DNA from 2 places in the Asticcacaulis carbonis genome. Region 1 is predicted to be linked to the other one. Evidence: riboswitches for the same ligand, from Rfam matches in the RefSeq annotation. Region 1 holds a riboswitch; the other holds the start of a gene.
What was found. Region 1 has a riboswitch for cobalamin ahead of metE (5-methyltetrahydropteroyltriglutamate--homocysteine S-methyltransferase). Riboswitches for the same ligand answer to the same signal wherever they lie in the genome.
Positions count from the first base shown of each region.

Region 2: another riboswitch for cobalamin. It lies ahead of QB905_RS01140 (TonB-dependent receptor plug domain-containing protein); the one in region 1 lies ahead of metE (5-methyltetrahydropteroyltriglutamate--homocysteine S-methyltransferase).

Region 1 is NZ_JASERT010000001.1:92,664-96,075, reverse strand. Features, by position in the region: gene QB905_RS00500 (inositol monophosphatase family protein) at 1-166, opposite strand, end outside; gene efp (elongation factor P) at 327-893, opposite strand; cobalamin riboswitch at 1,135-1,332, shown strand; gene metE (5-methyltetrahydropteroyltriglutamate--homocysteine S-methyltransferase) at 1,427-3,412, shown strand, end outside.
Region 2 is NZ_JASERT010000001.1:234,287-237,698, forward strand. Features, by position in the region: gene QB905_RS01140 (TonB-dependent receptor plug domain-containing protein) at 1-1,385, opposite strand, end outside; cobalamin riboswitch at 1,501-1,694, opposite strand; gene QB905_RS01145 (TadE/TadG family type IV pilus assembly protein) at 1,940-3,250, opposite strand; gene QB905_RS01150 (BolA family protein) at 3,325-3,412, opposite strand, start outside.

The DNA of each region.
Region 1 (3,412 bases):
ACAGGGCGGCTTCAACGCGCTTGTCGGCGGCGGTGACGAAATCGCCGGGGCCTTTTTTCGACACTTGCAGTTCGGTGATCTCGCCGAAATCGCGGGCCACGCCCTTGCAGGCCTTGCGCACCGCGCCGACCATGACCTGAATGAGGGAGGATTGAAGAACGGTCATGAAACCTGGTCCTGTAAAATAATTCGCCTCCCCCATACATGGGGGAGGTGGCATTGAGCTTTAGCGAGATGACGAAGGGGGGCTGAAAAGAGCCCCTCCCACCATCCTGCGGATGGTTCCCCCTCCCCGCAAGCGGGGTGGGCGGGAGACGCCAGACCGGTTAATCCGCGCGCTTCATATATTCGCCCGTCTCGGTGGAGACGACGATGCGCTCACCCGTGCCCATGAAGGGCGGGATCATGATGCGCATACCATTCGATGCCTTGGCGGGCTTGTAGGAAGAGGACGCGGTCTGGCCCTTGATGGTCGGCTCGGTTTCCATCACTTCCAGAATCACCGTGTCGGGCAGGGTCATGCCGATGGCGCGCTCGTCGTGGAATTCGATGATCACCACCATGCCGTCGTGCAGATACTGCACCTGATCTTCGCCGACCCATTCCTTGCTCAGACTGATCTGCTCGTAATTTTCCTGATCCATGAAAACCAGCATGTCGCCATCTTCATACAGATAGCTGTGATCGCGCTGCTCCAGCACGACGCGCTCGACCGTTTCTTCGGAGCGCAAGCGCTCATTGAGCTTGGTGCCGGTGATCAGGTTCTTCATTTCGACCTGAGCGAAGGCGCCGCCCTTGCCGGGCTTGACGTGCTCGGTCTTCACCACGGTCCAAAGGCCCTTCTGATATTCTAGCACCATGCCGGGTTTGATCGTGTTGGCGTTGATTTTCATGAGATACAACTTGTCAAAGAGGGAATAATCTTGCGGGCGTTCCTACGCGGATTGGGGCGCAAAGGCAAGGCTACTCTATCAGCTCAAGCGCCGCATGGCTCCTCGCATACGCTCGGGCGGCCAGTCGGCCTTGCCAATTTGCGATGATTCACATCGCAAATTGGAATTACACACCCCCCCATACATATAATCATATAAAGATATGTTTATATCTTTATTGACTCGTCGGCGCGATATGATAGCCTGCACGTCGAACAAGGGTTCCGGCGCGGCGGCAACGCATGGGTCGGCTAAGAGGGAATCCGGTCTGAAGCCGGAGCTGTTCCCGCAACTGTAGGCGAGGAGCCGCAAAGCATATCTCCACTGGGTGACAGCCTGGGAAGGCGCTTTGAGGCCGTGATACGCAAGCCAGGAGACCTGCCCTGTTCCGGTACATCCATTCCGGGCGTGCCGATTTTCCACGGGCGGGACTTCCCAGGAAAACGCGTGACAGGCGTTTCGAAGACCTGACCCCCAACTTTTTGGGGTCTGACATGACACATATCCAAACCGCCAATCTCGGCTTTCCGAGGATTGGCCAAAGGCGCGAACTGAAAACCGCGCTCGAATCCTTCTGGTCGGGCAAGAGCGACGAAGCCGCCCTGCTGAGAAGCGCCTCGGCTTTGCGGGCCGCTAACTGGCAAAGACAGGCCACCGCCGGAATCGACGTGATTCCATCCGGTGATTTCTCGCTGTACGACCACCTGCTCGACGCCGCCTTCATGGTGGGGGCGATACCGGCGCGCTTTGGCGAAGACGCCCATCTGGCCACCTATTTCCGCATGGCGCGCGGCAAGGGGGCTGAGCGGGGCGAATGCGGCCATGACCACGGCGAAACCACCGCGCTGGAAATGACCAAATGGTTCAACACCAATTATCATGTGCTGCTGCCCGAAATCGGCCCTGATCAGGTTTTCACGCTGCGCCATAACAAGCCGCTGGCCGATTTCATCGAAGCCAAAGCCTTGGGCCTCCATACCCGCCCGGTGCTGGTCGGGCCGGTCACCCTGCTCAGTCTGGCCAGAACCGAAGACGGTTTCGATGCCTTGAGCCTGCTGCCGAAACTGCTGCCCGTCTATGTCGAGGCCTTGCGTGCCCTGGCGGCAGCGGGTGCCGACTGGGTGCAGCTCGACGAGCCGGTGCTGGCGCTCGAACTGGATGGTCGCAAGCGCTGGGCGCTCGATCTGGCCTGCAAGACCTTTGCGCGCGATGTGCCCGACGTGAAGCTGATGCTGACCAGCTATTTCGACACCCGCCTGCCGAATTTGCGCGCCGCCTTCGACCTGCCTGTGGCCGGCGTCCATGTCGATCTGGTCAGCCGCCCTGAGCTGTTGCCGCGCCTGCCCGAACTGGCGAAAGGCAAGCTTTTGTCGCTCGGCATCATTGATGGCCGCAATATCTGGAAGACCGACCTGACCGCCCTGCTCGACCGGCTGGAACCCGTGGTGGCCCAGCTTGATCAGGTGATCCTGGCCCCGTCATGTTCGCTGCTGCATGTGCCGATTGACCTTGAGGCCGAAGAGAAACTCGACGGCGATCTGCGCCAATGGCTCAGTTTTGCTGCGCAAAAACTGGTGGAACTGAACGTCCTCAAACGCGCCTTAAGCGAGGGCCGCGATCATGTGGCCACTGAGCTGGCCGATAATGCGGCGGCCCTGGCCGCGCGGCGCACCTCAGCGCGCATCCATAACCGTCAGGTAGCGGCGCGTGTGGCGGCGATCAGCGCGCCCTTGCTGGAGCGGCAAAGCCCGTTTACCGAGCGTCAGCAAAAGCAGGCGGCGCGCCTCAACCTGCCGCTTTTGCCCACCACCACCATCGGCTCGTTTCCGCAAACCGCTGAGGTACGGCGCGCCCGGCTGCAACATGGCCGTGGCGAACTGGACGCCACAGCCTATGAGGCCTTCCTGAAAACCGAAACCGAAAAGGCGATCCGCTGGCAGGAAGAGATCGACCTCGACGTGCTGGTGCATGGCGAGTTCGAGCGCAACGACATGGTACAGTATTTCGCCGAACAGCTTGATGGCTATGCCTTTACGCAGCACGGCTGGGTGCAGTCCTATGGCTCGCGCTATGTGCGCCCGCCCGTGCTGTATGGCGATGTGTCACGGCCCAAAGCCATGACGGTCGGCTGGGCCAGCTATGCGCAGTCCCTGACCGATAAGCCGGTCAAGGGCATGTTGACCGGGCCGGTGACCATGCTGCAATGGGCCTTTGTGCGTGACGACATCCCGCGCGAAACCGTGTGCCGTCAGGTGGCTTTGGCCATCCGCGACGAGGTGCTCGATCTCGAAGCCGCCGGCATCCGCATTATCCAGATCGACGAGGCGGCCTTCCGCGAGGGTATGCCGCTCGATGCGCAGGACGCGGCCGATTATCTGCGCTGGGCGGTCGAAGGCTTCCGGCTGGCCTCGGCGGGCGCAGCCGACGAAACCCAAATACACAGCCACATGTGCTATTCGGAGTTCAACGACATCATCGAG
Region 2 (3,412 bases), 140 kb from region 1:
AAATCGATCTGGTCGCGCACGGTGCGCGAAAACACCGTAGCCCCGACCGTGCCGCTGGCGAAGCTGTAATCAAGGCCGCCGTCAAGCGTCACGCCCTTTTCCGGCACCAGATCGGCGGAGCCGTAGTCGCTGTAAAGCTGGTAAAGACTGGGCACCTTGACGCCAAGCCCGGCACTGGCGTGCAGACGCCAAGCCGTGCCCAGCGGCGCAACGAGACTGGCCTGGGCGATGTCCTGACCGCCGAAACTGGACGAATCGTCGTGGCGTGCGCTGATGGCCATGTCCACGATGCCGAAATCATGGCGCACCTGACCATAGACACTGGCCTGCGTCATGGCTGCCCGCAGCGGCACGGGATCGGGATCATACGAAGACGGCGAGGCATTGCGCATCCAGTCGCGCTCATAGGCCAGACCGCCGAGCAGGCGGGTGCCCGACCAGTCATAGCTGATATGGTAATCGGCGGCTGTAATCTGTCCGCGCGCCAGAAAAGACGGTGTGCCATCGGCATTATAGTCGTCTCTTTTGGTGTCGGTGGCGCTGAGCGATAGAGCCTGTTCGCCGTGCGCCAAAGCTTGCGTCAGGCCAAGCCCTGCGAGATTGGTATCGGTCTTGCCGAAATCGCCCGTGTCGGCGAACACATAATCAGGGGCGGGATAGCCGTCATAATCATTGCGGCTGTGGGTGCGGTCATAGACGGCGTTGAGTTTCAGCGTGTCGCTGAACGCATAGCCAGCGCGCGCGCTGACATCGCTCTGGGCAAACCCGTCCTTTTCGTTGCCACCGGCAAAGGCCGACACACCCTGATCATTCTGACCACCGGCGCTTAAGCGCCAGTTCAGCTTGCCTGCAATGCCGCCAAGGCCAAGCCGCGCTGCACCGTAATGATCAAGACCCTCCAGCGTCAGATCGCCCTCCAGCGGGGCCTGGGCCGTGCGGCTGACAATATTGACCACGCCGCCCAGCGCGCCGGAGCCCCACAGGGTGGACAGCGGGCCGCGCAGCACCTCGATGCGGGCGGCGTCGCCTGTATCGATCAGGCCGAGATTGGTGCCGCCGCCCACTTGAGACGGGTCGTTGAGGCGGATGCCATCGAGAATATAAAGCGTGTGATCGGCGCCCGCGCCGCGGATCGAGGCCGAGGCCGCTTCGCCGGGGCCGCCATTGCGGGTAAGGCTGAGATCGGTGGTGTGGGTGAGCAGATCAGCCACGAACAGCGACTGATAGCTCTGGATGTCGGCGGCGGTCAGCACGTCGAGGCTCTGGCCAATGCGCGAAATCGGCAGGGGCTGGCGCATGATGGTGACAACCGTATCCTGCGCATGGGCAAGGGGGCTGGCCAGTAACAGGGTGAGGGGCAGAAGGGCCGGGCGGAATCCGGGCATAGCTGTGGGCTCTTTCGCTCAAACAGACGAAAACCGCACGCAAAACGCGCACGGCTGACAAAACATCGTCTCTCAGGGTCGAAATTACCTGCTCGTCCGGCACGTCCCGGCCGGGCAAAGGACGACAGCCAAGGCAGGTCTCCTGACTTGCGCCTCAAGGGTCTGGCCGCTGTCTTCTCCCGGTTGCGGAATGACGTCAGTTAGCGGTCAGGCTCGGCGCTTACAGTTGCGGGCACAGTCCGGGATTTTCACCCGGTTCCCTATTCTCCCATCTTTTAAGGACAGGCACCATTGGCACGCGGCGGGCATTAAGGCTTTCCGGCGCTTCCGTCAAGATGCGGATGATAAGACGTGGAATCGCTTTCCTTCCCCTCTCCCCTCCACGAGGGGAGAGGACGGGAGCCGAGCCTTCCGGCGAAGGCGACCGGGTGAGGGGCATTCTTTGTGTAGCTGCCCAGCCCCTCATCCGGCCTTCACTGCGTTCAGGCCACCTTCTCCCCGCAAGCAGAGAGAGGGGAAGAGTCTTGATGCAAGCTCATATCATCAGGCTCTGGCTAGCTGCGGATGCGCACCACCGACACCACCTTGTTGAACAGGGCGGTCATGGCCTCGCTGATACCCTGATCGGGGCCGACAGCGAAGAACAATCCCGGCGAGGCGCAGGCCTGCATACTGGTGGCAATCTGATCCGTTGGGGTCAGATACTTACGCACATTGGAATCAAAGAAGCTGTTTTGATTTTGCGGCAGCAGCAAATAGGTCGTGTAAAGCATGGCTATACGAACACCACGGTTCTTCAGGGCCGTGCACTGGCTGGCATCCAGCGGGGCAATACGGCGGCACCCGCTGGCACTGCAATCATATCCGTCATTAAGGCCGTCAGATACCATGAACAGCACTTTCTGCGTTGAAACTGCGGATGTGCCGTCACCGGAAGCCGGTATGATCGAATTCATACTGGCCAGCATGGACGTGAAATTGGTTTGACGATCAGAATTGTAATTTTGCGCGGGAACCGTCATCAGATCGATCTTGCCGGCATCGCTGGCAGATTGGGTCAGATTGCTGTTCAAGGCGCTGATCATATAAGCGGTTGGAGCCGTTTGACTGATCGCATCGGCGGCTGTGCCGAAATCATACAGCGCCATGCGATACTGACCCGGCAGGGTTTCCGTATTGCTGGCGGTCGTCATCAGGTTTTGCGTAGCTTCGCGGACGACATCGATACGCATGGTGACCCCCAGTGACTTGGCCAGGGTATAATAATCGCTGCTGGCGCCGGGGCCACTCAGGTGGCAGGCGAAGGCGCAATTTTGGTCGCTGCTCTTGTTGGCCGTGGCGGCGACAAGCTTATTAATGTCCGCCGTTGTTGCGCCCAGCCCCATCGAGGGCGTGTTGTCGAGCAGCAGGTAGAAATCGATATAGGGCGGGATGGTCGATGACGATTTTGACGTTACGCTGAGCGGCAGGCTATTAAAGCCGAACAGACCGATAATATAGGGCTTATAATTGGCGCTGACCGTAACGAGCGAGGTGATAACGGTGGCCGCCTTGCTCACCGTCGCATTCAATGTGATGTTGGACAGTTCCGGGGCCGGATGCAGATCGGACTCAAAAATACTGGCGGCCTGCTGCGAGCCCTGGCTGATTTCGCCGTCACCCTGAGTCAGGGCGAGCTTGAAAGCTTTGGAATTGACGGCCACCGAGCCGACACTGGCCACATCGGCGGCGTCCTGCAATTCACCGCGCAATTGCAGCACACGGCTGAAATCAATGGCCCCACCCACGGCAAGGAAGATAACCGGCAGGGCCAGAGCAACCATGATGATGGTGCTGCCCGCGCGATTGCGCAGCAAATTCCGCACTGTTTTGAACACGATGAAGCCCCGACCTTCTGTAGAGTCAGGGCGCATCCTGTCATAACAAGCTTAATTGCTGGCTAACCGGGCGAAAATTCTTCCGGTGCCAGGGTTTTCAGGCTGAGGGCGTGAACCGGCCCGGCCAGATACTCGGCCAGAACCTGATTG